4 regions of the Streptomyces sp. NPDC028419 genome follow, and region 1 is predicted to be linked to each of the others. Evidence: riboswitches for the same ligand, from Rfam matches in the RefSeq annotation. Region 1 holds a riboswitch; each other region holds the start of a gene.
The links. Region 1 has a riboswitch for cobalamin ahead of ACZ4UB_RS10690 (ribonucleoside triphosphate reductase). Riboswitches for the same ligand answer to the same signal wherever they lie in the genome.
Positions count from the first base shown of each region.

Region 1 (7,205 bases):
CGCCGAGCTGTACGACGACGTGCCCATGCACTCCCGGGCCGACACCCGGCCCTGGCGCCCCCTGCCCGTCGCGGGCGGGCACTCCCCGTACGAACCCACCGGGGCCTCGGAGGCGGCGGCCTGCTTCTCGGTGGTGGAGCTGGCCACCGGGGAGCTCGCGGGCGAGGCGGTGCTCTGGGGCATCGACACGCACAACCGCTTCGCGCACGTCGGGCTGTCGCTGCGGCCCGGCAGCCGCGGGCGAGGGTTGGGGCTGGAGACGGTCCTGCTCCTGTGCCACTACGGATTCACCGTGCGCGGCTTCAACCGCCTCCAGTTGGAGACCCTCGCCGACAACGCCGCGATGATCCGCGCCGCCGAGGCGGCCGGCTTCACCCTCGAAGGCACCCTGCGCAAGTCCGGTTGGGCGAACGGCGCCTTCATCGACGAGGTGGTCCTCGGACTGCTCGCCGAGGAATGGCCCGGGCTCCAGCTGCCGAGCGCTCCGTCCGCAAGCGCTGGATGAGTGCGTGCGGGACCGCCCGGTCCGGATCAGAGGCGGTGGACCCGCTCCTGTTCCAGTGCGAGCGGGTAGCGCCCGGCGGCCAGGATCCGCAGCCCCGGCGCGCGGGCGAGGAGGGCCCGGAGCCAGTTCAGGGCCTCGGGGGTGAGCCGGTCGGAGCCGTCCAGGACGAGCAGCATGTCCCGCTCCGCGAGCCACGAGGCGGCATTGGCCGACCCGCGCGGCAGGTAGGGGATCCCCGGTACGGTGCCCAGCGCACCCACCAACTCGCGGACCCCGGAGGCGTATTCGAGGGTGACGACGGCCACCCCGTCGCAGAAGTTGGAGGTCAGGCGCCGGGCCATCTCCCGCACCAGCAGGCTCCGCGGGGCGCCGAACCCTCCCGTCACCGTCAGCACCCGCCCCCGCCGGACGGCGGTGAGCAGCCGGGACAACTCGGCGGAGGTCGCCGGCAGCGTCCCCGTGCACCCCGGTGGCCGTTCCTGTCTCCCGTTCGGATCCCCCATCGGCACGATGCCCCCCATTGCATGCGTGGCCCAGCGCGGCGCCAGGGTTGATTCGAGCCGCGTGCGGTCGATTATGCGCCAGTTGTGCCGTGAGGCCAGGGGAATTTCGCATTCCGTACCGGGTGTTGACCGTCCCCCGGCCGTCGAGACGCTCTGCGTAGTCGGCGTGGTCCCCGTGACGTACGTGCCCGGCCCGACCGGAGGGGGAATGGTTGTCCGGATGTCGGGAATCGGCTCTACTGCTGTGCAGCCCCGGACACGGGCACGTTCCGGAAGGGGAGACGGATGAGTGCGCAGCGACAGGGACGGCCCTCATCGCACCGGCGCCGCCCGGGCTCGCGCGGCGGCCGGATGCTGCTGGCCGCGCTCGTCTCGGGCTTCCTCCTCGTCGGGGTGTTCGCCGCGACGGGCCTCGCCGGGGACCCCTTCTCCGCCGGCTCCCGCCGCGACCGCTCGGCGCCGGACATCGGAGCGCCCTGGTCCACCGGCCCCGGCGACCACGGCGGTTCCGCCGGCGCCCCCGACGCGAGCCCGGACCCCTCCGCGTCGGGGAGCGCGGACGCGGGCGACGCCGCCGGCGCGGCGGGCGGCGGCGGGCGGCCCGCCGGCGCCCTGCCCTTCGACCTGCCGGACGCCACCGCGCTGCGCGCCGGCAAGAAGCTGGTCTTCGCCCACTACTTCACCCCCTACCCGCTCTCCCTCGACAACGCGAGCGCGGACGGCGACTACTACACCCGCAACTACCTCGCCCCGGCGGGGGAGAACGGCAAGCACGAGCGCTACGGCGGGCTGCTGCGCGACCGACCGTCGCCCGTGCCGCCCCGACAGGGCAACTGGGAGCTGGCCAACCTCCGCCAGGAGGTGCGCACGGCCCGCGCCGCCGGGATCGACGGCTTCACCCTCGACCTGCTCTCCCTCTCCGGCCCCAACTGGGACCGCGCCAACCTCCTGATGGAGGCGGCCCGTTCGGTCGATCCCGACTTCAAGGTCATGCTGATGCCGGACATGACCTCCCTCAAGACCGACGACCCGGCTGTGCTCGCGACCGCGCTCGCCGCGCTCGCCGCGGCGCCCGCCGCGCACCGACTGGACGACGGACGGCTGGTCGTCTCCCCCTTCAAGGCGGAGGAGAAGGACGTCGGCTGGTGGACCCGGATGCTGGACCTGCTGAAGTCGAAGCACGGCATCCGCACCGCGTTCGTCCCGCTCTTCCTCGACTTCGGCGCGCACGGCGCGCGGTTCGCGCCCATCAGCTACGGCTTCTCCGAGTGGGGCAGCCGGAGTTACGTCGGCCAGGACGGCGCGGCCGGCGACGTGCGGCGCGCGCACGAGGCGGGCAAGATCTGGATGCAACCGGTCTCCGTCCAGGACGCCCGCCCCAATCAGGGGATCTACGACGAGGCGGGGAACACCGCCACCCTGCGCTCCACTTGGACGCACGCCATCGACGACGGCGCCGACTGGGTGCAGCTGACCACCTGGAACGACTACTCGGAGGGCAGCCAGTTCGCCCCCTCCCTGCACAACGGCCACACCTACCTGGACATCTCCTCCTACTACCTGACCCGGTTCAAGACGGGCGCCTGGCCGCGGATCGTCCGGGACACGCTCTACCTGACCTCGCGCACCCAGTTCGCCGCGGCCGACCCGACCGGGACCCAGTCCCTGGTGATGTCCCTGCGCAAGGGCAGCGCCGCGCCCCGGGACGCGGTGGAGGTGCTCAGCTTCCTGACCGCGCCGGCCACCGTCCGTACCGTGACCGGCAAGGACGCGGACGCCTACGAGGCCCCCGCCGGAGTCCGGTCGCACCTGCTGGAGCTGCGCTCCGGCACCAGCTCCGCCCGGGCGGTCCGCGACGGGGTCACCTCGACCGCGGTGGAGCTGTCGTACCCGGTGGACCGCGAGGTCGCGGTCCAGGACCTCCAGTACTACGGGGCCACCAGCGGTCGCGCGTCGTAGCGGCGCCGGCGCGGGAGGGACTTTGGGACCCTATCCCGGGACGAAGGTCACCCACTATCTAGTGGTCGCACTGGGCGGTCATATCCATATGTAGTGTTGGCCCTGCCGGTTCGGCGGGGTCACGCTCATGCTCGCTCATGTCCGCCCCGACCGAGGCAACAGGGAACCCGATGCGAATCCGGGACTGCCCCGCAACGGTGAGCGCACGCCCTTCCCCCCGACGGGACGGGGCGCCGCGCGAGTCCGACACCTGCCGGCGAACGCACCACACTTCCGTGCCGAGCCTCGTGGGAGGGCTGCCGTGACCGCTGCCGTAGACGCCGTGGAGACCGTGACCGAATATCTGGAACGCCGGGACTGGAGGGTCAACGCCAACGCCAACCAGGGCTACTCGCTCGGCGGCCTGATCCTGAACGCGGCGGGCAAGGTGACGGCGAACTACTGGCTGGAGCGCGTCTATCCGGCCGAGATCGCCGGCGCCCACCGCGAGGGCGACCTCCACATCCACGACCTGGACATGCTCTCCGGCTACTGCGCGGGCTGGTCCCTGCGCACCCTGCTGACCGAGGGGTTCAACGGGGTCCCCGGTCAGATCGACTCCGGCCCGCCCCGGCACCTGTCCTCGGCCGTCGGCCAGATCGTCAACTTCCTCGGCACCCTCCAGAACGAATGGGCGGGCGCCCAGGCCTTCTCCTCCTTCGACACCTGCCTCGCCCCCTACGTCCGCCTCGACGCGATGACGTACGCCCAGGTCAGGCAGTGCGTCCAGGAGCTGGTGCACAATCTGAACGTGCCCTCGCGCTGGGGCACCCAGACCCCCTTCACCAACCTCACCTTCGACTGGACCTGCCCCGAGGACCTGCGGGACCAGGTCCCCGTGATCGGTGGCGCCGAGGTGGACTTCACCTACGGCGAGCTCCAGAGCGAGATGGACCTGATCAACCGGGCCTACATCGAGGTCATGACCGAGGGCGACGCCACCGGCCGGGTCTTCACCTTCCCGATCCCGACCTACAACATCACCCGGGACTTCCCCTGGGAGAGCGAGAACGCCGAGCGGCTCTTCGCGATGACCGCGAAGTACGGGCTCCCGTACTTCCAGAACTTCATCAACTCCGAGCTGTCCCCGCACATGATCCGCTCCATGTGCTGCCGGCTCCAGCTCGACCTCACCGAACTGCTCCGGCGCGGCAACGGCCTCTTCGGCAGCGCCGAACAGACCGGCTCCCTCGGCGTGGTCACGCTCAACTGCGCCCGCCTCGGCCACCTCCACGCGGGCGACGAGGACGCCCTGATGGCCGCCGTGGACCGGCTGTGCGAGCTGGCCAAGGACAGCCTGGAGCTGAAGCGGATCACCGTCCAGGACCTGATCGACGGCGGGCTGTTCCCGTACACCAAGCGCTACTTGGGCACCCTGCGCAACCACTTCTCGACCATCGGGGTCAACGGCATCAACGAGATGATCCGCAACTTCTCCGGGGACGCGGACGACATCACCACCGGGGCCGGGCACGCGCTGGCCGTCCGCTTGTTGGACCGCGTCCGCGCCCGCATGGTGGAGTTCCAGGAGCGCACCGGGAACCTCTACAACCTGGAGGCCACCCCGGCCGAAGGGACGACGTACCGCTTCGCCAAGGAGGACCGGCTTCGCTACCCCGGCATCCTCCAGGCGGGCACCGACGCCCACCCCTACTACACCAACTCCTCACAACTGCCCGTCGGTTGGACCGACGACCCCTTCGAGGCGCTGGAGCGGCAGGACGAACTCCAGGCCAAGTACACCGGCGGCACGGTCCTGCACCTCTACCTGGCGGAGCGGATCCCCACCGCCGAGGCCTGTCGGTCCCTGGTGCGCCGCTCCCTGGAGCGGTTCCGGCTGCCCTACCTCACGGTCACCCCGACCTTCTCGATCTGCGCCGATCACGGCTACCTCACGGGCGAGCGGCCGAACTGCCCGCGGTGCGGGGCCGATTGCGAGGTGTGGACGCGGGTCATGGGCTACCACCGGCCGGTGTCCTCCTTCAACATCGGCAAGAAGGGCGAGCACGCCGAGCGCGTCCCCTTCCGGCACGTCGAGCAGGCGCCGGGAGCGGACGCGGATCCTGGCGAGGGTACGGGCGCGGGAGCCGGGGCGTGATCCGGATCGGCGGCTGGTCGCGACTCTCCACCTGCGACTGGCCGGGCCGGCTGACCAGCACCGTCTTCTGCCAGGGCTGCCCCTGGCGGTGCGGGTACTGCCACAACCCCGACCTGCTCCCTCCGCTCGCACCCGCCGCCGTGAGCTGGGACGAGGTGCTGCGCCACCTCGCGCGGCGCACCGGCCTGCTCGACGGCGTGGTCTTCTCCGGCGGCGAACCCCTGCTCCAGCGCGACCTGGCCGAGGCGATCCGCGAGGCCCGCGCGCTGGGCCACCAGGTGGGCCTGCACACCGGCGGGGCCTTCCCGCGCCGCTTCGCCCGGCTGCTCGACGAGGGTCTGCTGGACTGGGTCGGCTTCGACGTGAAGGCCCCGCCCGGCCGGTACGAGCGGGTGACCGGCATCGGCCACGCGGCGGCCTCGGCCGAGGCGAGCCTGCGCCTCCTGCTCGCCTCCGGCGTCCCGCACCAACTGCGCACCACCGTCGATCCGGCGCACCTGGACGCGCGGGCCCTGGCGGATCTCGACGGCTGGTTGGCGGGACTCGGCGCCGGGAGTCCGGTCCGCCAGGTGATGCGGCCGTCCGCCGTGGCGTAATTGGCCCTACCGGATCATGCGGTCGCCCCCGCATGATCCGTTGGGGCAGCACCACCGCTGCCGCCCGCCGCGCCGCACCTCCCGGAGGCACCCGTGACCGAGCCCCTCACCCCGTCGGCCTTCCCCGGTGGGGCCGGACTCTTCCGCCTGGACCCGGACATCGCCCACCTGAACCACGGTTCCTTCGGCGCCGTGCCGATACCCGTCCAGGAGGCCCAGCAGGCCCTGCGCGAGGAGATGCACGCCGACCCCGACACCTTCTTCGTCGGCGTGGGCGACCGGGTGGCCGCGGCCCGGGCCAGGATCGCCGCCCACCTCGACCCGGCCGCCGACCCGGAGGGCATGTCCTTCATCTCCAACGCCACCGAGGGCGCCAACCTGGCCCTGGACGCCCTGCGGCTCGCCGACGGCGAGGAGATCCTGGTCACCGACCACGGCTACGGCACCGTCGTCGAGGCCGCAGCCCGCCGCGCCCCGCTGAACCGCGTCGCCCTCGACCCGTACCTGCCCGACGAGGACGCCGTGCGCGAAGCCGTACTGGCCGGCCTCACGCCGCGCACCAAGGTCGCCGTCCTCGACCACATCAGCTCGCCCACCGCCCGGCTCATCGCCTCCCCGCAGCTGCTCGCCGACCTCGCCGAGCGCGGGATCACCACCGTCGTGGACGGCGCGCACGCCCTCGGCATGCTCGCCGAGCCGCTCGCCGGCCGGGCCGACTTCTGGTTCGGCAACCTGCACAAGTGGGGCTACGCGCCCTCGGGCAGCGCGATCCTCTCGATCGCGGACCCGGCGCACCGGGAGCGGATCCGGCCCCTGGTCCCGTCCTGGGAGGACCACCTGGGCTACCCGCGCGCCCTGGAGGGTCGGGCCACCGTCGACTACACCGGCTGGCTCGCCTCCCCGGACGGCCTGGACCTGCTGGCCGGGCTCGACGCCACCAAGGTACGGGCGCACAACAGCGCTCTGGTCGACTACGGGAGCGCCCTGCTCGCCCAGCTGCCCGGGGTGGTCCCGCTGCCGCACACCGAGGGGCTCGCCATCCGCGCGCTCCGGCTGCCGCCGGGCACCGCGCGGACCCCTGAGGAAGCCCGGGCCCTGCGCGAGGAGATCGCGGCGCGGCTGCGCATCCGGGTCCTGATCTGGCCCTGGCAGGGCGGGGGCGGCATCCGCCTCTCCGGCCAGATCTACAACCGGCCCGAGGAGTACGAGCGCCTCGCGGCCGAACTCCCCGCGCTCCTGGGCTGAGCCGGGCGCGGGCACGGGGCGGGCCCCCGCCCGCACCCGCGCCCGCGGCGGCACCCGGCGGTCAGTTCCGGCGGAGCAGGTACGTGTCCATGATCCAGCCCTTGCGGGCCCGGGCCTCGGTGCGCAGCTCCTCGATCCGCCCGGCCACCTCGGCCAGCTTCCCCGAGACCAGGATCTCGTCCTCGGTGCCGACGTAGGCGCCCCAGTAGATGAAGAGGTCCTGGTCGAGGTGGTGCGTGAAGGCGTGCCGGGCGTCCAGC
Region 1 is NZ_JBVHUE010000007.1:22,702-29,906, forward strand. It holds gene ACZ4UB_RS10675 (GNAT family N-acetyltransferase) at 1-505, shown strand, start outside; gene ACZ4UB_RS10680 (hypothetical protein) at 532-1,008, opposite strand; gene ACZ4UB_RS10685 (glycoside hydrolase family 71 protein) at 1,294-2,967, shown strand; cobalamin riboswitch at 3,057-3,239, shown strand; gene ACZ4UB_RS10690 (ribonucleoside triphosphate reductase) at 3,269-5,104, shown strand; gene ACZ4UB_RS10695 (anaerobic ribonucleoside-triphosphate reductase activating protein) at 5,101-5,700, shown strand; gene ACZ4UB_RS10700 (aminotransferase class V-fold PLP-dependent enzyme) at 5,794-6,945, shown strand; gene cobF (precorrin-6A synthase (deacetylating)) at 7,007-7,205, opposite strand, start outside.

Region 2 (7,205 bases), on a different contig from region 1:
GCGGGCGGGGTCCGCGGCGGCCGGCGCGGGCTCCGGCTGCGGGACGGGCACCGGGAGCGGCTGGGGGGCCGACTCGCGGGTCGAGAGCGCCTCGGAGGGCCCCCGGACGGGCGCGGCGGGGCGCGGCGCCGTCCACGAGCCGGTCAGCACCGCCCACGCGCCGCTCGCCGGGCGGGCGTCCAGGCCCGCCTTGCGGCCGGCGGTCATGCCGCGCGCCCACGCGGGCAGCGCGTCGGCCGCCACGGGCACGGCGGCGCTGCCGCGGCGGCCCTCGACGAGCCGCCGGTGCAGCCCGCGGGCGTCGGCGGGCCGGTCCTCGGGGCGCTTGGCCAGCAGGTCCAGGACCACCTGCTCGAAGTGGGCGGGCAGCTCCGGGCGGTGGTGGCGCGGGGGCACGGGAGCGGTGTCCCGGTGTCCGACCAGGACGGACCAGGAATCGCCGAGGTCGAAGGGCGGGGCGCCGGTGGCGATCTCGTACAGGACGCAGCCGAGGGAGTAGAGGTCGCTGCGGTGGTCGACCTCGCCGCCGGCGATCTGCTCGGGCGACATGTAGTGCGGCGTGCCCATGGCCATGCCGCCGCCGGTGAGCTTGGCGGTGAAGCCGATGTCGGCGGCGAGCCGGGCGATGCCGAAGTCGCAGATCTTCACGGTGCCGTCGGTGAGCCGCATGATGTTGGCGGGCTTGAGGTCGCGGTGGACGACGCCCTGGTCGTGGGTGTAGCCGAGGGCGGCGGCGAGCTGTTCCGCGATGTCGACGACGTCGTCGACGGCCAGCGGGCGGGCGTCGTTCTCCTCCAGGAGCTGGCTGAGATTGCTCCCTTCGAGCAGCTCCATGACGAGGTAGAGGGGCCCGCCGGTGGCGCTGTCGTCCCCGAAGTCGTGGACGACGGTGACGCCCCGGTGCTGGAGCGAGGCGGCGACGCGCGCCTCGCGCCGGAAGCGCTCGCGCAGCACCTGCGTGAAGTGGGCGTCCTGCTCCGCGCCGAGCGGTTTGAGGCACTTTACTGCGACATGTCGCCCCAGCGACTCGTCGCGAGCGCGCCACACCTCGCCCATGCCACCGCGACCGATCAGATCGAGCGATCTGTATCGGCCCTGGATCAGTCTGGACTCAGCCATGTCCTACTGCCGCCCCCGTTGTCGTGCGCCACCCTCCCCGGCCGGTCCAGTATGGCCGCTGAAGTGCGCAGTGCGTGCGTCGAGGGGCGACTCCCGGGGCCCATGCGGCGCATCGCTCTCAAGATGTGACCTGGCGGCAGCTGCCAGCGCAGACCTGCGGGAATGCTGCGCAACACGAGGCCGGTGAGGCGCAAGCGCCGGGTGACGCCGCGCGGGGCTCGGGCGGGGCGCCCGTACAGCTGGTGCGCGTACGCCGGGAGGGATCCGTAGGCGAGTTCGGCGAGCGGCCGCCACAGCAGGTTTCGGCCAGGCACGAGGAGCGGGTGGACGGGCGGGCTGCGCAGGAAGTCGTCGACGGCGCGGGCGTCGGCCCCGGCCGCGAGGCGGGGGCGGACCTCGTCGAAGTACGCGGCCAGATCCGCGGTGGTGGCCGGCACCGCGGCGGGATCGAGACCGACGAGGCGGGCATTGGTGCGGTTCTCGTCGACGTACCGGTCGGCCTGCGCGGCGGTGAGGGGGACGCCGGAGCGGCGCAGTGTGTGCAGGAAGGAATCGATCTGCGCGCAGTGCACCCACAGCAGGAGTTCGGGATCGTCGACGGGGAAGCGGTCGCCGGTGGCGGGGTCGATCGCGGACAGCATCCGGTGGATCTTGCGGACCCGCGCTCCGGCCGCCTCGGCGGCCTCGGTGGTGCCGTAGGTGATCGTGCCGACGAAGTCGGCGGTGCGCAGCAGCCGCCCCCAGGCGTCCTGGCGGAAGTCGGAGTTGGCCATGACGCCCCGGACGGCCCGCGGGTGGAGGGCCTGGAGGTACAGGGCCCGGACCCCGGCGATCCACATGATCGGGTCGCCGTGGCACTGCCAGGTCACGGATCCGGGCCCGTACAGCCCAGGGTCGGCTCCCGCGCGGCCCGTTCGGGGCCCGTCCGGCCGGGCGCGGCGGTCCCCGTCGCGCTTCCCGTCACCGTCTCCGTGCACGTGCTCCCGCCCGTACGGCGCTGCGCCCATCGGTGGCCTCCCGTCGCCCGGGACCGAGCGTACCGACCGGGCGGTGCGTACGGCACCGGACGGGGACGGTCCGCTCGGACCGTCCCCGTCCGGCCGCGTGCTCAGCCCGTGGTCAGCCGCGCCCGCATCCGGTGCGCGGCTTCGACGAGGTGTTCCAGGGACGCCTTCGTCTCGGTCCAGCCGCGGGTCTTCAGCCCGCAGTCGGGATTGACCCACAGCCGCTCGGCCGGGATGGCCCCCAGTCCCTTGCGCAGCAGCGTCGCGGCCTCGTCGGCGGAGGGCACGCGCGGCGAGTGGATGTCCCAGACGCCGGGCCCGACCTCGCGCGGGTAGCCCGCGCCGGCGAGTTCGTCGGCGACCCGCATGTGCGAGCGGGCGGCCTCCAGGCTGATCACGTCGGCGTCGAGGTCCTCGATGGCCGCGACGATGTCGCCGAACTCGGCGTAGCACATGTGGGTGTGGATCTGGGTGTCCGGCCGGACGCCGCCGGTGCTGAGCCGGAAGGACTCGGTGGCCCAGGCCAGGTAGTCGGCGTGGTCGGCGGCGCGCAGCGGCAGGGTCTCGCGCAGGGCCGGCTCGTCGACCTGGATGACCGAGGTGCCCGCCGCCTCCAGGTCGTTCACCTCGTCGCGCAGGGCGAGCGCGACCTGGCGGGCCGTGTCGCCGAGGGGCTGGTCGTCCCGGACGAAGGACCAGGCGAGCATGGTGACCGGGCCGGTCAGCATGCCCTTGACCGGCTTCGCCGTCTGCGCCTGCGCGTACGAGGTCCAGCGCACGGTCATCGGATCGGGGCGGGAGATGTCCCCGGCCAGGACCGGCGGCCGGACGTAGCGGGTGCCGTAGGACTGGACCCAGCCGTGCTGGGTGGCCAGGTAGCCGGTCAACTGCTCGGCGAAGTACTGGACCATGTCGTTGCGTTCGGGTTCGCCGTGCACGAGGACGTCGAGGCCGGTCTTCTCCTGGAAGGCGATCACCTCGCGGATCTCGGCCTCGATGCGGCGCTCGTAGCCGGCCTCGTCGAGCCGTCCGGCGCGCAGGTCGGCGCGGGCGGTGCGCAGTTCGGTGGTCTGCGGGAAGGAGCCGATGGTCGTCGTGGGCAGCAGGGGCAGGCCGAGGTGGGCCCGCTGGGCCGCGGCCCGCCGCGCGTAGGGCTGGGAGCGGCGCCCGTCGGCGTCGGTGACGGCGGCGGTGCGGGCGCGCACGGCCGGGTCGTGGGTGATCGGCGAGTGCGCCCGGGAGGCGAGGTCGGCGCGGTTCGCGGCGAGTTCGGCGGCGATGGAGTCCGTGCCCTGTGCGAGGCCGCGGGCCAGGACGGTGATCTCGGTGGTCTTCTGCCGGGCGAAGGCCAGCCAGCGCCGCACCTGGGGGTCGACGTCGCGCTCGGCGGTGACGTCCAGCGGGACGTGCAGGAGGGAGCAGGAGGAGGAGACGTCGACGCTGCCCGCGAGACCGAGCAGGGTGCCGAGCGTGGCGAGGGAGGCCTCGTGGTCGTTGATCCAGACGTTGCGGCCGTTGACCACGCCCGCGACCAGGCGCTTGCCGGGCAGGCCGCCGACGGCGGCCAGGTCGGCGAGGTTGCCGGCGGCCCGGTCGGTGAAGTCGAGGGCGAGACCGTCGACGGGCGCCTTGGCCAGGACCGCCAGGGCCTCGCCGAGCCGGTCGAAGTACGAGGCGACGAGCAGTTTGGGGCGTTCGGCCAGCGCGCCCAGCTCGCGGTAGGTGCGGGCGGCCGCGCCCAACTCGGCCGGGGTGCGGTCCTGGACCAGGGCCGGCTCGTCGAGCTGGACCCACTCGGCGCCCGCCGCGCGCAGGTCGGCGAGCACCTCGGCGTAGACGGGCAGCAGCCGGTCGAGCAGGGTGATCGGCTGGAAGTCGTCGGGCACGCCCGGGGCGGGCTTGGCCAGCAGGAGGTAGGTGACCGGTCCGACCAGCACCGGGCGGGCGTTCAGCCCGAGCGCCAGGGCCTCCCCCAGCTCGGCGACCTGCCGGGCGGAGTCGGCGGTGAACTCGGTGTCGGGGCCCAGCTCCGGGACCAGGTAGTGGTAGTTGGTGTCGAACCACTTGGTCATCTCCAGCGGCGCCACGTCCTGGGTGCCGCGGGCCATGGCGAAGTAGCCGTCCAGGGCGTCCGCCGCGACGGCGGCGCGGTGGCGGGGCGGGACGGCGCCGACCATGACGCTGGTGTCGAGGACGTGGTCGTAGTACGAGAAGTCACCGGTGGGCACCTCGCCGATGCCCGCTTCGGCCAGCTGCTGCCAGTGGGTCCGGCGCAGGGTCGCGGCGGTCTCCCGGAGGGCGTCGGCGTCGACCCGGCCCTTCCAGTAGCCCTCGACGGCCTTCTTCAGTTCCCGGTTCTGCCCCTGCCGGGGGTAGCCGTGGACGGTGGCCCGTACGGCCGGGTCCGGTGCGGCCGCGGAGGTGGTGGAACGGGTGGTGTGCTGGGGTGTCACGGAACTCTCCTTCGCGAGTACGTCTCCATGAGTCCCGGTGACGGACGCGAGGCGCGAAGGGGTGGCGGAGCGGACGGCCCGTCGCACCGCCGTGCGCGAGGCACCGGCTGCGACCGTCCGTCGTTCCCCGGAGCGGGTCCGGGGCGCCCCCGACCGACCCGCCCACGAGGTCACCAGGAAATCCGCGCACGACCGTGCGTGCGCGGGCAACGGGCAGGTCTTCGGACTTGCGGGCGCGCCTGCCGGTCTCCCGGCGGGCTCCTAGTGGCCGTCGCTTCCCAGGACCGTGATCCGGTCCCAGTGCGTATGACGGCGGTCGTTCCCGCTCACCGCTGCGGGGCAGTCCCGGATTCCCACCGGGTTCCCTCTTACGACGCATCCCGCCTGGCGGACGGGGCGAACCAGCTGCTGGGGGTCAGCTTAGGTCGACGCGGCGCGGCGGGGCGGATGTTGACCACATCGCGGACGGTGAGATGAGACACTCCGCGGTCGACGCGCGGACGGCGGTCCCGCTGTCGGGAAGATCACAGGGCGCATGGCGGCTTCGGCGGGAGGGATCGGGCGCGCACGTCCAGAATGGGCCCGGTAGAGGGGGGATCCCCCGTGTCCACATAGGGGAGTTGACCATGCCCACCATGAAACCGAGCCGTGGCGTCCTGGCCGTCGCGGCGGTCGCGTCCGCCGCGGCCGTACTGGCCGGCTGCAGCAGCGAGCCGCCGGCCCTGAAGTTCGAGTCCGCCAAGCCCTCCGGTGCGAAGCTGGAGGCGCGTCCCCCCGCGGGGGGTTCGGTGCCGCTGGCGCAGTGGCCCAACGCGTGCGAGGTACTCGGCGACGAGGAGGTCCGCGCGATCCTGCCGCAGGCCAAGGACTTCCAGCGGACGCCGATCAAGGTGACCGTCATCAACTTCAACCCGCTCGCCACGTCGGATCCCGGCACCACGGGCGACGTACCGGCCGGCGGCTGCAAGACCGAGTTCGGGCTGCCGGCCAAGTACAAGGGCAAGCACAACAGCAGCGTCCGCATCGTCTTCAAGACCGTCGCCGATCCCGCGCTCGTGGCGAACGCCTACGCCGAGGACCGCGACGAGGAGGCGAAGCGGTCCGGCCAGGACACCAAGAAGTTCCGGGACCTGGGGAACTCCCTCGGTACGGCGGGCTGCTACACCCGGGGCACGACGACCACGATGATCTGCCACCAGGGCCCCTACCAGTTCGAAGTGAGCGGTTCCTCGACCGCGGACGGCGTCGGGAAGTACCCCGAGACCGAGGAGAACTGGCGCGAGAAGGTCCTGACCCAGGTGGTGCGCACCCTGGGCGCCCGCATGGCCTGACATCGACGGCCCGTGTCGCGGGACCGGCGGCCCTACGGCCTCTCGCCGGGAACGGACAGGTAGGCCTCGCGGAGCCGGTCCAGCACGGGGTGCTCGGCGAGCAGTGCGGTGTCGTCGATCGCGGCGATCGCCCGGACGCCGATGCTGGTGTTCGTCGCGAAGGCGGCCGCCATGCCCTTCGCCTCTTCCAGGGTCACGGGGGCGACCCGGTGTGCGGCGCGCTGCTGGAGCAGCGCCCTGGTGACTCCGGGCAGGACCGGAGCCTGCGGCCACACGACGCCGCCGTCGGCGTCGACGAATCCGACGTTCCAGGTGGCGCCTTCGCTGACGAGTCCGTCGCGTCCGACGAACAGGGCGTCGTCGAAGCCGGTGAGCTGGGCACCGCGCCGGGTGTGCAGGGCCCCGAAGAGGCCGACGTGCTTCACCTCGGGCAGCTCCCGCTCGTACGGCACGCTCTTGGCGCGCAGCGGAGCCGGCGCGCGCAACGCGCCGGCTCCGCGCACGGTGACCAGGACCCGCGGGTCCCCCGGCGCCGCGAGGTGCCCCATGTCGACCGCGGGGTCGTAGACGGTCACCCGGACGACGCAGGGCCGCGTCTGCCCGTGCAGCGCCTCCCGGACGTACGCGCGCACGCGCCCGGTGTCCAGGTCGGCGCCGCACACGACCTCGCAGTCCCTCGCGAGCCGCGCCATGTGCAGCTCCAGCCCGCGCACGGCGCCCTCGTCGACGCGCATGGACGTGAAGTGACCGACGTTGACCAGGGCCAGGGGCAGCAGGTCGTCGGTGGAAACGGGCTTTCCGTTGAGTGTCGCCATACCTCACAGGATGTCAGGACATCCATTGCCGACGATCAGCGGCGGGCGGCGGGCGGTCAGCGGTTCTGGAGGGATTTGACGTTGTCGCCGAAGCTCCAGCCCTTCGAACCGTCCCAGTTGATCGACCAGGTCATGAGCCCCTTCAGCGAACCGCCGAAGGCGTTCCACGACTGGCCGACCAGGCTCGGCGCCATGTAGCCGCCGCCGGCGCCGGGCTGGGCGGGCAGGCCGGGCACCTGCTTGTCGTAGGGCACCTTGATGGTGGTGCCCTGGATGGTCAGGCCGTTGTTGAGGCAGGTGGTCTGCGCGGTGAAGCCCTGGACGGTACCCGCCTGGTAGGAGTCGCCCGAGCAGCCGTACATGCTGCCGTTGTAGTACTGCATGTTGAGCCACCACAGGCGGCCGTTGTCGACGTACTTCTTGATGATCGGCAGGTACGAGCCCCAGATCGAGCCGTAGGTGACGCTGCCGCCGGTGACGTAG
Region 2 is NZ_JBVHUE010000003.1:78,592-85,796, forward strand. It holds gene ACZ4UB_RS04785 (serine/threonine-protein kinase) at 1-1,119, opposite strand, end outside; gene ACZ4UB_RS04790 (oxygenase MpaB family protein) at 1,101-2,126, opposite strand; gene metE (5-methyltetrahydropteroyltriglutamate--homocysteine S-methyltransferase) at 2,228-4,576, opposite strand; cobalamin riboswitch at 4,772-4,997, opposite strand; gene ACZ4UB_RS04800 (hypothetical protein) at 5,212-5,907, shown strand; gene ACZ4UB_RS04805 (aminotransferase class IV family protein) at 5,940-6,722, opposite strand; gene ACZ4UB_RS04810 (carbohydrate binding domain-containing protein) at 6,779-7,205, opposite strand, start outside.
Region 2: it holds a riboswitch for cobalamin, as region 1 does, so the genes downstream of both, metE (5-methyltetrahydropteroyltriglutamate--homocysteine S-methyltransferase) here and ACZ4UB_RS10690 (ribonucleoside triphosphate reductase) in region 1, are expected to answer to the same signal.

Region 3 (7,205 bases), on a different contig from region 1:
CGACGGCGGAGGCCTGGTTGCGGGTGGCGCGAAGGCCCCCGCCGCGTGCGTAGAGGACATCGGTCAGCGGCATCTTGACGTGGTAGGCCGAGACGGAGGAGGGCACTCCGAGAATGCTTGGGGTGTCGAGGAAGAACGGCAGCTCGGCGGCCATGTAGTCGAAACAGACCTGCAACTGCTCGTCGGTGATGGATTCGCCCTCGGGGAGTTTCGAACCCACGAAGTGGAGTGCCATTTCCTCGCACCCCTTGCGGAATTCATCGTCGGTTTCCAGGAAATGCAACACGCGTCGGTGCAGGAGTTCGTACACCGGGTTGCCCTGGAATTCGGAGAGTGCCCTCACCCGGATCTCGGCGTCCTGGGGAGCTGATTCCCCGACGCCCTTCAATATCCGCCGCCGGACCGCCTTGATCTCCTTGGCGGCACGCTTCTCGGCGTGCTCCCGTGTGTAACCGAAGGCGGCGAACATCCGGTCCACGTGGAGGTCCGCGTAGACGAAGTCGACCTGCGCGAAGCGGGTCGTGGCCCACTGGGTGAGGCTGCTGATGCGCTCGGCGGTGAAGTAACTGTTACCAGGACTTACGCCAATCAGCACATGGTCGCCATCTTCCCAGATGTGGCGGCAGGTACGGGTGAAGGGCAGAACTTCGAATGATGCGTCAACTGTGATCGTCACCTGTGTGATCGCCCTTGTTGCCGCTTGTCCCTGGGAGCCCTGCGCTCCTGGTGTGGCGGCAATGTCGGTACGTTATGCCGTGATCCCGGAGCGTGACAAGTGGGGGTCCGATTTGTTGGCTGGAATTGTTGCTTCCGCCTTACCGCGGGGTAATCGAATTTCTATCGACCGCTCGATCGGGCCCCCCGGCGGGAGACGGCTCCCGGGGCCGCTACCCTGAGCCGGTCAACAAGCACCAAGAAGGGGTGGACCCATGGCGGACATCGAGAGCGCGCGGGCGACGTTCGACCGCTTCGACGCGGACGGCGACGGCTTCGTCTCGGCCGACGAGTACAGCGCGGCCATGAAGGCGATGGGCGACGCGTACGTCACCGGCGCGGTCGCGGACGCGATCGTCGCGAGCAAGGACGCCAACGGCGACGGCCAGATGAGCTTCGACGAGTTCTGGGCCTCCCTGAACAAGTAGTCCAGGTCAGGTACCGCACGCGCCTGCGCCCCCACCTGCCGGGGCCAGGCGCGTCAGCGACCCCCGGGCTCCGCCGCAGGCCCACCCGGCTCCTCGCGGGGCTCCGCGGACAGCCGGTCCACCTCGGCCACGGCCTCCTCCAGCCAGCTCAGCCAGAAGGTCTCCAGGGCCAGCCCGCCGTGCAGCACGAGCCGCCGCACCCGGTCCTCGTCGGCGTCCCGGCCCGGCGGGAAGTCCCGCTCGTCGATGGCCCGGTACTGCGCCAACTGACGCCGGTGCAGCTCCAGGTGGCGCCGCAGCTCCGGCCCCAGCCCCCGCACCCCGACGACCCCGGCCGCCCGCACCCGCAGCAGCAGCGGATCCCGGATCGGCTTGGGATCCTGGCTCTCCCCGATCCAGCGCGCCAGCTCGGCGCTCCCGGCCGCCAGCACCTCGTACTCCTTGCGCTGGCCGCGCACGGGCTGCTCGCTCGGCAGCGCGCGGATCAGCCCGGCCTCCTCCAGCCGCCCCAGCTCGCGGTAGATCTGCTGGTGCGTGGCCGACCAGAAGTACCCGATCGACTTGTCGAACCGCCGGGTCAGCTCCAGACCGGACGAGGGCTTCTCCAGGAGCGCGGTGAGGATGGCGTGCGGCAGCGACATGCGGTCATCCTAGGTTCGCCCGGACCGGGCGCCGCGCCCCCCGGCGCCGCTCAGCGCCAGGCGGCCAGGGCCTCCGGGGTCTTGGGGCCCGGGGTCTGCGGGGAGAGCAGGCCGTGGGCGCGCAGCAGCGCCGTCACCGCGGGGGACCAGGCGGCGCGCAGGCCGGCCGAGGCGAGCAGCTCGGGGTCCGCGAGCAGGGTCTGCGCCGGGCCGAGCCGAATGCCGGCCGGGGTCAGGACCGCGGCGTCGTCCGCCCACCGCACGGCGAGGTCCACGTCGTGCGTCGCCATCACCACGGTCGTCCCGGCCGCGCGCAGGCCCGCCAGGGCCTCCAGCAGCCGCTCCTGGCCGTCCGGGTCGAGTCCGGCCGTCGGCTCGTCCAGGATCAGCACCCGGGGGGCCATCGCCACGGCGCCCGCGATCGCGGCCCGCTTGCGCTGTCCGTAGGACAGCAGGTGCGTCGGCCGGTCCCGCAGCGCGGTGATGTCGAGCGCGGCCAGCGCCGCGTCGACCCGGCTCCGCACCTCCGGCTCCGCCAGCCCCAGGTTCATCGGGCCGAAGGAGACGTCCTGTTCCACGGAGGCGGCGAAGAGCTGGTCGTCCGGGTCCTGGACCACCAGCTGCACGGCCGTGCGCAGCCGGGTCAGCCCGGCGCGGCCGTACGAGACCACCTCGCCGTCCAGCCACAGCTCGCCCGCGTCGGGGCGCAGCCCCCCGCTGAGCAGGCGCATCAGCGTGGTCTTGCCGCTGCCGTTGCGCCCCAGCAGGGCCAGGGCCCGGCCGGGGGCGATCGGGAAGTCCACGCCGGACAGGACGGCGGGCCCGTCCTCGTAGGCGTAGCCCGCGCCCGTCAGCCGGACGAGCGGTTCGGGTTCCACGGGTACGTTCACGAGACGAAGTCCTTCGAGGCGAGGGTGACGGCGACCAGCGCGGCGAGCAGGGCGCCCGACGCGGCCAGGAACCGCCAGGACGGGGAGGACCGCGGTACGAGCACCCGCAGCGTGCCGTCGTAGCCGCGCCCCGCCAGCCCGCTCTGGAGCCGGGAGGCGCGGTCGAAGGCGCGGACGAAGGCGGTCGCCGCCAGCCCCGCCACGGACCGCCACGCGGCGGCCCTGCCCGCGTGGCCGAGCCGGGCCGCCTGGGCCCGGCGGACCTGGGCGAGGGAGTCCAGCAGCAGGAAGCCGATCCGGTACATCACCAGCGCCACGTCGACGACGGGCGCCGGCACCCCGGCCCGCACCAGCCGGGGCAGCACGTCCGAGACCGGGGTGGTGAAGGCGAACAGGAGCACGCCGAGCGAGGCCGCCGACGTGCGCAGCAGCAGCTCGACGGCGTGCCGCGGGCCGTCCGGGGCCAGGGAGAGCGGCCCCGCCGGGCCGCCCACCGCGAGCAGCAGGGGAGCCGCCCCGGTGAAGCAGAACCCGAGCGGGATCCGGAAGGCCCGCCACAACTGCCGCGGGGGCACCCCCGCCGGGCCGAGCAGCACGGCGAGGGTGGTGGCGGCCACCAGCGGTCCGCCGGGCCAGGGCGGCAGGCAGACCGCGGTGACGGTCAGCCCGAGCCCCAGCAGGGCCTTCTCCAGGGGGTGTCGGCGGCGCCAGCGGCTGCTGTGCGCCGCGGCGTCGATGGGCAGCACCGCCTCACGCGTCCCGGGAGTTCGGGTCGTCCCCGCGGCCCGCGCCGGCCGCGACGGCGGCCTCGCCCTGACGGCGCCCGCGGCGCACCCCGAAGTAGTAGGCGAGCACGCCCGCGCCGAGCGCCGCCTGGAGGGCGAAGAGCGCCGACTCGACCTCCCCGGAGGGGGGTTCGTACAGCGGGGAGAACCACGGCTCGTAGTCCGGCTTCAATTCCGTGATCGCCGTCTCCGCCTGCGCGTCGGCGCCGGTGAACGGCTCCTCCTTGCCCTCGCCGAGGCCCAGGGCGATCGGGAGCACCGCCAGCGCCGCCACCAGGAGTAGCAGCAGGGTGTTGATCTTCGCGTTCCTGGTCATCGGACGGCCGTCCCCTGCTCGTGCCGCGCGGCGGCGGCGCCGGTCAGCTTGGCCACGCCGAGCCGCACCAGGTCGGACTTGCTCGACTGCATCAGCAGCCGCATCACGAGCACGGTGAGCAGCCCCTCGCTGACCGCCAGCGGGATCTGGGTGACGGCGAAGATCCCGCCGAACTTCGCGAGTGAGCCCGCGAAGCCGGACGCCGGGTCGGGGAAGGCCAGCGCGAGCTGCACGCTGGTCACGCAGTAGGTGATCAGGTCGGCGAAGAAGGCGCCGCAGAAGACCGAGACCATCAGGGGCGCGTCGAACCGCTTGAGCAGGCGGTAGACGGCGTACCCGGCCCAGGGGCCCGCGATCGCCATCGAGAAGACGTTCGCGCCGAGCGTGGTCAGCCCGCCGTGGGCCAGCAGCAGGGCCTGGAACAACAGGGTGATCGTGCCCAGCACCGCCATGATCGGCGGGCGGAACAGGATCGCACCGAGCCCCGTCCCGGTCGGGTGCGAGCAACTGCCCGTCACCGAAGGGATCTTCAGGGCGGACAGGACGAAAGTGAACGCACCGGACGCCCCCAGCAGCAGGGTGCTCTCGGGATGCGCCTTGACCTCGCGGGTCAGGGCGCGCACGCCGTGGACGACGAAGGGGGCGGACGCGACGCCCCAGGCGGCCGCGTGCAAGGGGGGTAGAAACCCCTCGGCTATATGCATGTGTAGGGAGACCTCTCCAGCACCTCGTGGATGGAACAACGCACCCCGGTCGGTCTCCTGGCTCACGGGTGCTGCCGCCGCGGCGCCGCCTTCCCGGTCCGGGCGGTCTCCCGCCCGGTCCAGTGGCTCCCCGCGGGGGTGGCGCCGGACTTCCCGTTCACAGTGGCGAGGGCCGCACCGGTTTCTCACCGGTTTCCCGTACACCAAGGCCCGTTGACCCTACCTGACCAGGGGCAACGGGCCGTCGGCGGCGCCGTCGTGCGGGTGCGCGCGGTACGCCGGAGCGTCTCAGCAGACGTTCGGGTGGGCGATGTCGACCACGAAGCGCTCCGGGTTGTGGAGCGTGGAGGTGGTGAACTGCGGTGCGGTGTCGAAGGCGGCGCCGAAGGTGACGTACCCCTCGAAGTCGCCGGTGAAGGCGATGCCCTTGAGCTTGGGGAGGTAGATCTTCTGGAGCTTGGGGCCGGTGTAGACGGAGTTCCCGGCGTCGTCGTGCGCCTGGGCCGGGTGCAGGCGGATCTCCAGGAAGTACGTCCCGGCGAGCGGGACCGGCTTGCCGGAGCCGTCGTAGACGAGTTCGGACACGGGAGTGACGGTGACCCCGGGGACGTAGCCCTGGAGGTCGATGACGATCCGGTCGTAGGTGCAGTGCCCGCCCCAGCGGGCATTGGTCACGAGCGGGGTCGCCGTGGCGGCGGCGGAAGCCGGTACGGCGAGGCCGATTCCGACGGTGAGGAGCAACCCGGCGGTGACGGCCGCCAGCCGCCGCCGGTGGACGGAGCCGGGGCGCGCGCCGCGCCTCAGCGAGTGGACGGAGTTGCGGACGGAGCGTATGAGGTGGTCCAGCATGACGTCCCCCGATTCTTCGGATGTGGGGACAGTAGTGTCATCGTGGAAGACACGCCATACGGCCTCTTGGTTGCACGCGGCGCACGAACCGGGGCCCGGTCCGCCGATGCGGACCGGGCCCCGGGAGCGGTCGTGCGCGTTACGGGACCGGGTTGAAGACCACGGACTCGTGCGTGTTGGACTGCCCGATGGCGGTGAAGCCGGAACCGTTCGACTGGGCCGTGTTGTTCTGGTTCGACGCGCCGGAACCGGTGGCGACCTGCTGCGCGGTGGAGGAGTTGCCGAGGTTGGCGCCGCCCACCCCGCTGCCGAGGATGCTGGCGACGGCCGCGTTCGACGCGTTGGCCGCGCCGGCTCCGTTGTCGGCCTGCGCCACGCCCGTGCACAGGGCGGCGGCGAGGGGGAGCGCTGCGAGCGCCGCCATCACGCGGATGGTGCGGATGCTTGCCATGATCGAGTCCTCCAGTGAGCAAAAGCGTGGGAAGTCCACGACGGTTGGCCGACCGCCGGGTCCTGCGTGCGACGTCGCGGGCCCCACTTTTGCGTACCGGATCATGAAGAAACCAGCCCAGACGCGGTGGTTCCCCCTCAAGCATGATCAATCCATTTCAAACAAATGTTTCCCGCCATTTCATGCGGTCTGGATTGTCTGGAAGGGGTGCGTCCGGGCTGGTCGGTGCCGTCCGGGATCAGCTCCCGGTCAGCACTCGATGACGTTGACCGCGAGCCCGCCGCGGGCCGTCTCCTTGTACTTGACCTTCATGTCGGCGCCGGTCTCCTTCATGGTCTTGATGACCTTGTCGAGGGAGACCTTGTGGCTGCCGTCGCCGCGCATCGCCATCTTCGCCGCGGTGACGGCCTTGACGGCCGCCATGCCGTTGCGCTCGATGCACGGGATCTGCACCAGACCGCCGACCGGGTCACAGGTCAGGCCCAGGTTGTGCTCCATGCCGATCTCGGCCGCGTTCTCCACCTGCTCCGGGGTGCCGCCCAGCACCTCGGCGAGGGCGCCCGCCGCCATCGAGCAGGCCGAGCCGACCTCGCCCTGGCAGCCGACCTCGGCGCCGGAGATCGAGGCGTTCTCCTTGAACAGCATGCCGATGGCGCCCGCCGAGAGGAGGAAGCGGACCACGCCGTCCTCGTCGGCGCCGGGCACGAAGTTCATGTAGTAGTGCAGGACCGCCGGGATGATGCCCGCCGCGCCGTTGGTGGGGGCGGTGACGACCCGGCCGCCGGCCGCGTTCTCCTCGTTGACGGCCATCGCGTACAGCGTCGCCCACTCCATGGCGTGCGCCTGCGGGTCGCCCTCGGCGCGCAGCTGGCGGGCGGTGCCCGCGGCGCGGCGCTTGACCCGCAGACCGCCCGGCAGGATGCCTTCGCGGGACATGCCGCGCGCGACGCAGGCCTGCATGACGCGCCAGATCTCCAGGAGGCCCTCGCGGATCTCCTCCTCCGTGCGCCAGGCCTTCTCGTTCTCCAGCATCATCGAGGAGATCGACAGGCCGCTCTCGTTCGCGAGCCGCAGCATCTCGTCACCGGAGCGGAAGGGGTACTTCAGCACCGTGTCGTCGAGCTTGATCCGGTCCTCGCCGACCGCGTCCTCGTCCACGACGAAGCCGCCGCCGACCGAGTAGTAGGTCTTCTCCAGCAGCGGGTTGCCCGTCTCGTCGTAGGCGAAGAGGGTCATGCCGTTCGCGTGGTACGGCAGCGACCGGCGGCGGTGCAGGATCAGCTGGTTCGGCTCGTCGAAGTCGATCTCGTGGCCATCGCCTATCTCCGCGCCCAGCAGGCGCAGCCGACCGCTCTGGCGGATCCGCTCGACCTCGGCGTCGGCGGTCTCCACGTTCACGGAGCGCGGGGAGTGGCCCTCCAGGCCCA
Region 3 is NZ_JBVHUE010000009.1:172,100-179,304, reverse strand. It holds gene ACZ4UB_RS13620 (tRNA-dependent cyclodipeptide synthase) at 1-676, opposite strand, end outside; gene ACZ4UB_RS13615 (EF-hand domain-containing protein) at 930-1,142, shown strand; gene ACZ4UB_RS13610 (PadR family transcriptional regulator) at 1,196-1,783, opposite strand; gene ACZ4UB_RS13605 (energy-coupling factor ABC transporter ATP-binding protein) at 1,834-2,673, opposite strand; gene cbiQ (cobalt ECF transporter T component CbiQ) at 2,670-3,419, opposite strand; gene ACZ4UB_RS13595 (energy-coupling factor ABC transporter substrate-binding protein) at 3,424-3,774, opposite strand; gene ACZ4UB_RS13590 (energy-coupling factor ABC transporter permease) at 3,771-4,478, opposite strand; cobalamin riboswitch at 4,509-4,701, opposite strand; gene ACZ4UB_RS13585 (AMIN-like domain-containing (lipo)protein) at 4,767-5,327, opposite strand; gene ACZ4UB_RS13580 (hypothetical protein) at 5,467-5,778, opposite strand; gene ACZ4UB_RS13575 (L-serine ammonia-lyase) at 6,028-7,205, opposite strand, start outside.
Region 3: it holds a riboswitch for cobalamin, as region 1 does, so the genes downstream of both, ACZ4UB_RS13590 (energy-coupling factor ABC transporter permease) here and ACZ4UB_RS10690 (ribonucleoside triphosphate reductase) in region 1, are expected to answer to the same signal.

Region 4 (7,205 bases), on a different contig from region 1:
GCGCCGGGCCAGGTCCAGGGCGAACTCGGCCCGTTCGGACTCGACCTTGTTGTCGGAGCCGTGCCGGACCTGACCCGGTCGTACGGGCACCCGGTCCAGGTAGGTCGTGTAGCCGACCAGCACGTCCGCGTCGGCCAGCGCCCGCCGCGTCTCGGGGGTCAGCCACAGCGGACCGGCCGGACCGGTGCCCACCACCACGACCTCGCCGACCGCGTCGGGCGCGACCGCGGGCCGGGAACCGGGGTTGCCGATCCGACTCGGCAGCACGGCGACCGCGAAGTACGGGACCGTCTCGGGGTCGGTGTCGGCGAGCATGCCGGTGCGCTCACCGGCCATCGTCGCGCGTTCGACGTAGCGCGCCTCGGGCAGCCGCCCGGACTTCTCCATCGCCCGCCGCACGGCGGGGAAGGTGCGGCCGAGCTTCATCACCACGGCCGAGTCGGTGGCCGCCAGACGGGCCGTCAGCTCCTCCTCCGGCAGCGTGCCCGGCAGGATCGTCAGCACCTCCTCGCCCTCGACGAGGGGGGTCTGCAGGCGGGCCGCGGCGGCACTGACGGAGGTGACCCCGGGGATCACCTCGGTCGCGTACCGGTCGGCGAGCCGCTTGTGCATGTGCATGTACGAGCCGTAGAAGAGCGGGTCGCCCTCGGCGAGCACGGCCACGGTCCGGCCCGCGTCGAGGTGCACGGCGAGGCGGGCGGCGGACTCCTCGTAGAACTCCTCCATCGCCCCCTGGTAGCCGCCGGGGTGATCGGTGCTCTCGGTGGTGAGCGGGTAGACCAGCGGCTCCTCGACGTGGTCCGCGCGCAGGTGCGCGGCCGCGATGGAGCGGGCGATGGAGCGCCCGTGGCGCGCGCTGTGGTAGGCGACGACGTCCGCCTCCGCGATCACCTGGACCGCGCGCAGGGTCATCAGCGAGGGGTCGCCGGGGCCGAGGCCCACGCCGTAGAGCCGTCCGGCCCCGGTCTGCGTGCCGGTGGTGCTCATTCTTCCTCGCTCGCGATCGCGTTGACGGCCGCGGCGGCGATGGCGCTACCGCCGCGCCGACCCCGGACGATCAGGTGGTCCAGCCCCGAGGGGTGGGCGGCGAGCGCGTCCTTGGACTCGGCGGCGCCGATGAAGCCGACGGGCACGCCGATGACGGCGGCCGGGCGGGGAGCACCCTCCTCGATCATCTCCAGCAGCCGGAAGAGGGCGGTGGGCGCATTGCCGACCGCGATCACCGAGCCCTCCAACAGGCCCCGGTCGCGCCACAGTTCGAGGGCGGCGGCGCTGCGCGTGGTCCCCATCTTCGCGGCGAGGTCCGGTACGGCCGGATCCGACAGGGTGCAGATCACCTCGTTGTCGGCGGGCAGCCGCTTGCGGGTGACCCCGCTGGCGACCATGCGCACGTCGCACAGGATGGGCGCCCCGGCGTCGAGCGCGGCGCGGGCGCGCAGCACCACGTCGGGCGTGTATCCGAGATCCTTCGTGAGGTCGGTCATCCCGCACGCGTGGATCATGCGTACGGCGACCTGCGACACCGAGGCCGGCAGCCCGGCGAGATCCGCCTCGGCGCGGATCGTGGCAAAGGACTGGCGGTAGATCGCGGCGCCGTCCTTCTCGTACTCGAACACTGTGTACTCGCTCATTTCTTCACTACGTCTGCTGCTGAGTCTTCTGGGTCTGCTGAACCATGGCATCCGCCGTCGCGAGCGCGGCGGTCAGGTCGGTGGCGGTGGCCGGTACGTCGTCCCGCACCGGGCGCGTGGTCTCCCCGCCCCGCCCCGCCAGCGCGAGGCCGTACCCGCGGGGCCCCGCGACCAGGTCCACCCAGGCGGCCGCGCGCGGATGTCCGCAGCGCCGCTCGCAGCCGGACCAGTGCACGGGCAGTGCCGCGCCGCCGGCGGGGGCGACCGGGGCTCCCGTCGCCGCCACGACCGCGCGGGCGTCGGCCCGTACGTCGGCCAGCGCCTTCGCACAGCCGGGCCGGCCGGTGCAGGCGGTCACGTTCTCCCAGGGGCCGCCGGGCGCGGTGACCAGTCCGGCTCCGGCGAGCCGGGCCAGGGCGGCGGGCGCGGTGGCCGCGTCGACCCCCGGGACGACGATCCCGCGCCAGGGGGTGAGCCGCAAGGACCCGGCCGCGGCGGCGGCCGAGGCGGCCAGCAGGCGCCACTGCGCGGTGGTCAGCCGCCCCAGCGGGGCGAGGACCGAGAGCGCGACGCGGTCCGGGTCCGGGCCCGCCACCACGCCGGGGCCGGGGCCGCGGCCGGTGCGGCGCCTGAAGCCGTGGGCCCGCTCCGCCGAAATGCCCTTCTCCTGCAATCGGTTGAGCAACTCGCCGGACTCCGGCCGGTGTTCGGCGGGAAGTTCGCTCACCCGCCAGGCCTTGGTGCCGGCCGCGCGCACCGCGTCGAGGAAGTGTTCGGCGACGGCCAGCGCCGCCCGGGCCGCGTCCCGGTGCGCGACCGCCACCGCGTCGGTGTCATCGTGCGTCCACAGCACGGCCGTTCCCGAGCCCAGCCCGAGGACGTTCACGTCGGGAGCGAGCGAGGTCACGTCGCCGCGACCGTCGTCGAGGGCGAAGAGGAAGCGCCCGGAGAGCCCGGCCGCCGCGTCGCTCGCGCAGAGCAGCCGGTCCAGCTCGCCGACCCACGGGGTGACGTCGGGGCGGAGCGGTCCGTCGAGCCCGGACAGCGGCGAGGCGACGATGTTGCGGACCCGTTCGTGGGTGGCGGCCGCGGCGGGCAGCAGTCCGGCGGCGGTCAGCACGGCGGCCAGCTCGCCGCCGCAGCCGGCGCCGAGGCCGCGGAGTTGCGCGTTGCCGCGCGAGGTGAGGTCGAGGTGGCCGTCGCCCAGCCGGTCCGCCGCGTCCGCCAGGACGACGGCCGCGTCGGCCGTGAGCAGACCGCCGGGGATCCGGATCCGGGCGAGGTGCCCGTCGTCCGCCGCGTGCAGGCGCAGCGCACCGGGGCAGGCGTCACCACGGTCCCGTATGACGGGTTCGTCCCGGGGCGCGGCGGAGGAGGGCGGGGGCATGGCGGCGAGCATACCCACGATCCGCACCACCCGACCTGTGTCCGTCACCACCGCACCCCACGCCACCGACAGACCACACCCCATCCAGCCCGCCCGGCGCTTGAGGGCCCGCCGGAGGCCGCGCCGCCCGCAGGTCACAACCCACCCCAACCACATCCAGCCCGCCCGGCGCTTGAGGGCCCGCCGGAGGCACGCCGCCCGCAGGGTGCGACGAGCCCCGGCCACCCCACCCCCCACACAAGCCGCACGGCCCCCCACCTGCCGTTCGCTCGCCGCGGCACCTAAGATGACCCCTCGACGGACCATTCGGCCCGTCATCGCCGAGGACGGCGACATGGGAGGAAGCCCGGTGCGAATCCGGCGCGGTCCCGCCACTGTGAACCCGGCAGTCGCCCACGGCGCCTCCGGGTGAGTCAGGAACTCCCGTCGTCCTCACTGCCCGGGGCGCGGAAACCCCGAGGAAGGCCCGCCGCCGCATGATCCTGCTGCTGTCGACGTCCGACACCGATCTGCTCAGTGCCCGCGCCTCGGACACCGGCCCGGTCCCGTACCGGTTCGCGAATCCTTCCCGGCTCCCCCTCGACGACCTGCCCGCGCTGCTCGACGGCGCGGACCTGGTCGTCGTACGCCTCCTGGGCGGCCTGCGCGCCTGGCAGGAGGGGCTCGACCTGCTCCTCGCCGCCGACCAGACCCGGCCGGTCGTCGTGCTCACCGGCGAACAGGCCCCGGACGCCCAGCTGATGGAGGCGTCCACCGTCCCCATCGGCATCGCGGCGGAGGCGCACGCCTACCTCGCGCACGGCGGCCCCGCCAACCTGGAGCAGTTGGCCCGCTTCCTGTCGGACACCGTGCTGCTCACCGGCCACGGCTTCGAACCGCCCGCCGCCGCCCCCACCTGGGGCCGGCTGGAGCGCGCGGCGGAGCCCGCCGCCGGTCCCCGGATCGCGGTGCTCTACTACCGCGCCCACCACATGAGCGGCAACACCGCCTTCGTGCACGCCCTCTCGGACGCCGTGGTCGACGCGGGCGGCGTGCCCGTGCCGCTGTACGTCTCCTCGCTGCGCTCCCCGGAGCCGGAGCTGCTGGCCGAGCTGGCGACGGCGGACGCCATCGTGACCACGGTCCTCGCCGCGGGCGGCACCCGCCCCGCCGAGGCCTCGGCCGGCGGCGACGACGAGTCGTGGGACGCGGGCGCGCTCGCCGCCCTCGACGTACCGATCCTGCAGGCGCTGTGCCTGACCGGTTCGCGCAGCGCGTGGGAGGAGAGCGACGAGGGCCTGTCCCCGCTCGACTCGGCCAGCCAGGTCGCGGTGCCGGAGTTCGACGGCCGCCTGATCACGGTCCCCTTCTCCTTCAAGGAGATCGACGAGGACGGCCTGCCGGCGTACGTCGCCGATCCCGAGCGCGCCGCCCGCGTCGCCGGGATCGCCGTGCGCCACGCCCGGCTGCGGCACACCCCGAACGCCGAGAAGCGGATCGCGCTGGTCCTGTCCGCGTACCCCACCAAGCACTCCCGCATCGGCAACGCGGTCGGTCTCGACACCCCCGCCAGCGCCGTCGCGCTGCTGCGCCGGCTGATCGCGGAGGGCTACGACTTCGGGCCCGTCGAGGAGATCCCCGGCCTGGTCTCCGGCGACGGCGACGAGCTGATCCGCGCGCTGATCGAGGCGGGCGGCCACGACCAGGACTGGCTCACCGAGGAGCAGCTGGCCCGCAACCCCGTCCGGATCCCGGCCGCCGACTACCGGCGCTGGTACGCCGGGCTCCCCGGCGAGCTGCGCGAAGGCGTCGAGGAGCACTGGGGGCAGGCCCCCGGCAGCATGTTCCTGGACCGCTCACGCACCACCACCGGCGGCGACCCCGACGGTGACATCGTGCTGGCCGCCCTGCGCCGCGGGAACCTGCTCATCCTCATCCAGCCGCCGCGCGGTTTCGGCGAGAACCCGATCGCGATCTACCACGACCCCGATCTGCCGCCCTCGCACCACTACCTCGCCGCCTACCGCTGGATCCAGGCCGCGGCCGAGGACGGCGGCTTCGGCGCCGACGCCATGATCCACCTGGGCAAGCACGGCAACCTGGAGTGGCTGCCCGGCAAGAACGCCGGCCTGTCGGCCTCCTGCGCCCCGGACGCCGCGCTCGGCGACCTGCCGCTCGTCTACCCGTTCCTGGTCAACGACCCGGGCGAGGGCACCCAGGCCAAGCGCCGCGTGCACGCGACCCTGGTCGACCACCTGGTGCCGCCGATGGCCCGCGCGGAGTCGTACGGCGACATCGCGCGCCTGGAGCAGCACCTGGACGAGTACGCGCAGATCTCCTCCATGGACCCGGCCAAGCTGCCGGCCATCAGGGCCCAGATCTGGACCCTGATCCAGGCCGCGAAGCTCGACCACGACCTCGGTCTGGAGGCCCGGCCCGACGACGACGGCTTCGACGACTTCCTGCTGCACGTCGACGGCTGGCTGTGCGAGGTCAAGGACGCCCAGATCCGCGACGGCCTGCACGTGCTGGGCGGCGCCCCGGCGGGCACGGACCGGGTCAACCTGGTCCTGTCCATCCTGCGCGCCCGCCAGATCTGGGGCGGTACGACGGCGCTCCCGGGCCTGCGCGAGGCGCTCGGCCTGGACGAGGCCGCGCCGACCCGCACCTCGGCGGACGAGGTGGAGGCCACGGCCCGCGGCCTGGTCGAGGCCATGGAGGCCGCCGACTGGGACCCGTCCGCCGTCGCCGCGGTCTCCGCGGGCCACCCGGCCGGTGTCGCGGACATCCTCGCCTTCGCGGCGACCGAGGTGGTCCCGCGCCTGGCGGCCACCACGGACGAGCTGACGCACGCGGTGCACGCCCTGGCGGGCGGCTTCGTCCCGGCGGGCCCCTCCGGTTCGCCGCTGCGCGGGCTGGTGAACGTGCTCCCCACCGGCCGCAACTTCTACTCGGTGGACCCCAAGGCCGTGCCCTCCCGCCTCGCGTGGGAGACCGGCCAGGCCCTCGCGGACTCGCTGCTGACCCGCTACCGCACGGACAACGGCGAATGGCCCGCCTCCGTCGGCCTGTCCCTGTGGGGCACGAGCGCCATGCGCACGGCGGGCGACGACGTGGCCGAGGCGCTCGCGCTGCTCGGTGTCCGCCCGGTGTGGGACGAGGCCTCGCGGCGCGTGACGGGCGTCGAGGCCATCCCGCTCGTGGAGCTGGGCCGTCCGCGCATCGATGTCACGCTGCGCATCTCTGGCTTCTTCCGCGACGCGTTCCCGCACGTCATCGGCCTGTTGGACGACGCGGTGCGGCTGGCGGCGGGGCTGGACGAGCCCGCCGAGGACAACTTCATCCGGGCGCACGCCCAGGCGGACCTGGCCGAGCACGGCGACGAACGGCGCGCGACCACCCGTATCTTCGGCTCGCGCCCGGGCACCTACGGCGCGGGCATCCTCCAGCTGATCGACTCGCGCGACTGGCGCACCGACGCCGACCTGGCGGAGGTCTACACGGTGTGGGGCGGCTACGCATACGGCCGCGGCCTGGGCGGCCGCTCCGCGCGCACCGAGATGGAGACGGCGTACAAGCGCATCACGGTGGCCGCGAAGAACACGGACACGCGCGAGCACGACATCGCCGACTCGGACGACTACTTCCAGTACCACGGCGGCATGGTGGCCACCGTCCGCGCGCTGCGCGGCACGGCCCCCGAGGCGTACATCGGCGACTCGACCCGCCCGGAGACGATCCGCACCCGCACCCTGGTGGAGGAGACCTCCCGGGTCTTCCGCGCCCGCGTGGTGAACCCGAAGTGGATCGAGGCGATGCGCCGCCACGGCTACAAGGGCGCCTTCGAACTGGCGGCGACCGTGGACTACCTCTTCGGGTACGACGCCACGACCGGCGTGATCGCCGACTGGATGTACGACAAGCTGACGCAGACGTACGTGCTGGACCCGGAGAACCGCGCCTTCCTGGAGGAGGCCAACCCCTGGGCGCTGCACGGGATCGCCGAGCGCCTGCTGGAAGCGGAATCCCGCGGCATGTGGGAGAAGCCGGATGCCGAGACGCTGGAGGCCCTGCGCCAGGTGTACCTGGACACGGAGGGCAACTTGGAAGCGGAAGCGGAGTAGCGGCTCGCGGCCGGCGCATCCTGGGAGGCATGTGCCATTACTGCGGCTGCCGCGAGATCCCGTTGATCAAGGAGTTCATCGCCG
Region 4 is NZ_JBVHUE010000027.1:37,580-44,784, reverse strand. It holds gene ACZ4UB_RS27820 (precorrin-2 C(20)-methyltransferase) at 1-987, opposite strand, end outside; gene ACZ4UB_RS27815 (precorrin-8X methylmutase) at 984-1,631, opposite strand; gene cobG (precorrin-3B synthase) at 1,639-3,066, opposite strand; cobalamin riboswitch at 3,323-3,454, shown strand; gene cobN (cobaltochelatase subunit CobN) at 3,495-7,121, shown strand; gene ACZ4UB_RS27800 (hemerythrin domain-containing protein) at 7,151-7,205, shown strand, end outside.
Region 4: it holds a riboswitch for cobalamin, as region 1 does, so the genes downstream of both, cobN (cobaltochelatase subunit CobN) here and ACZ4UB_RS10690 (ribonucleoside triphosphate reductase) in region 1, are expected to answer to the same signal.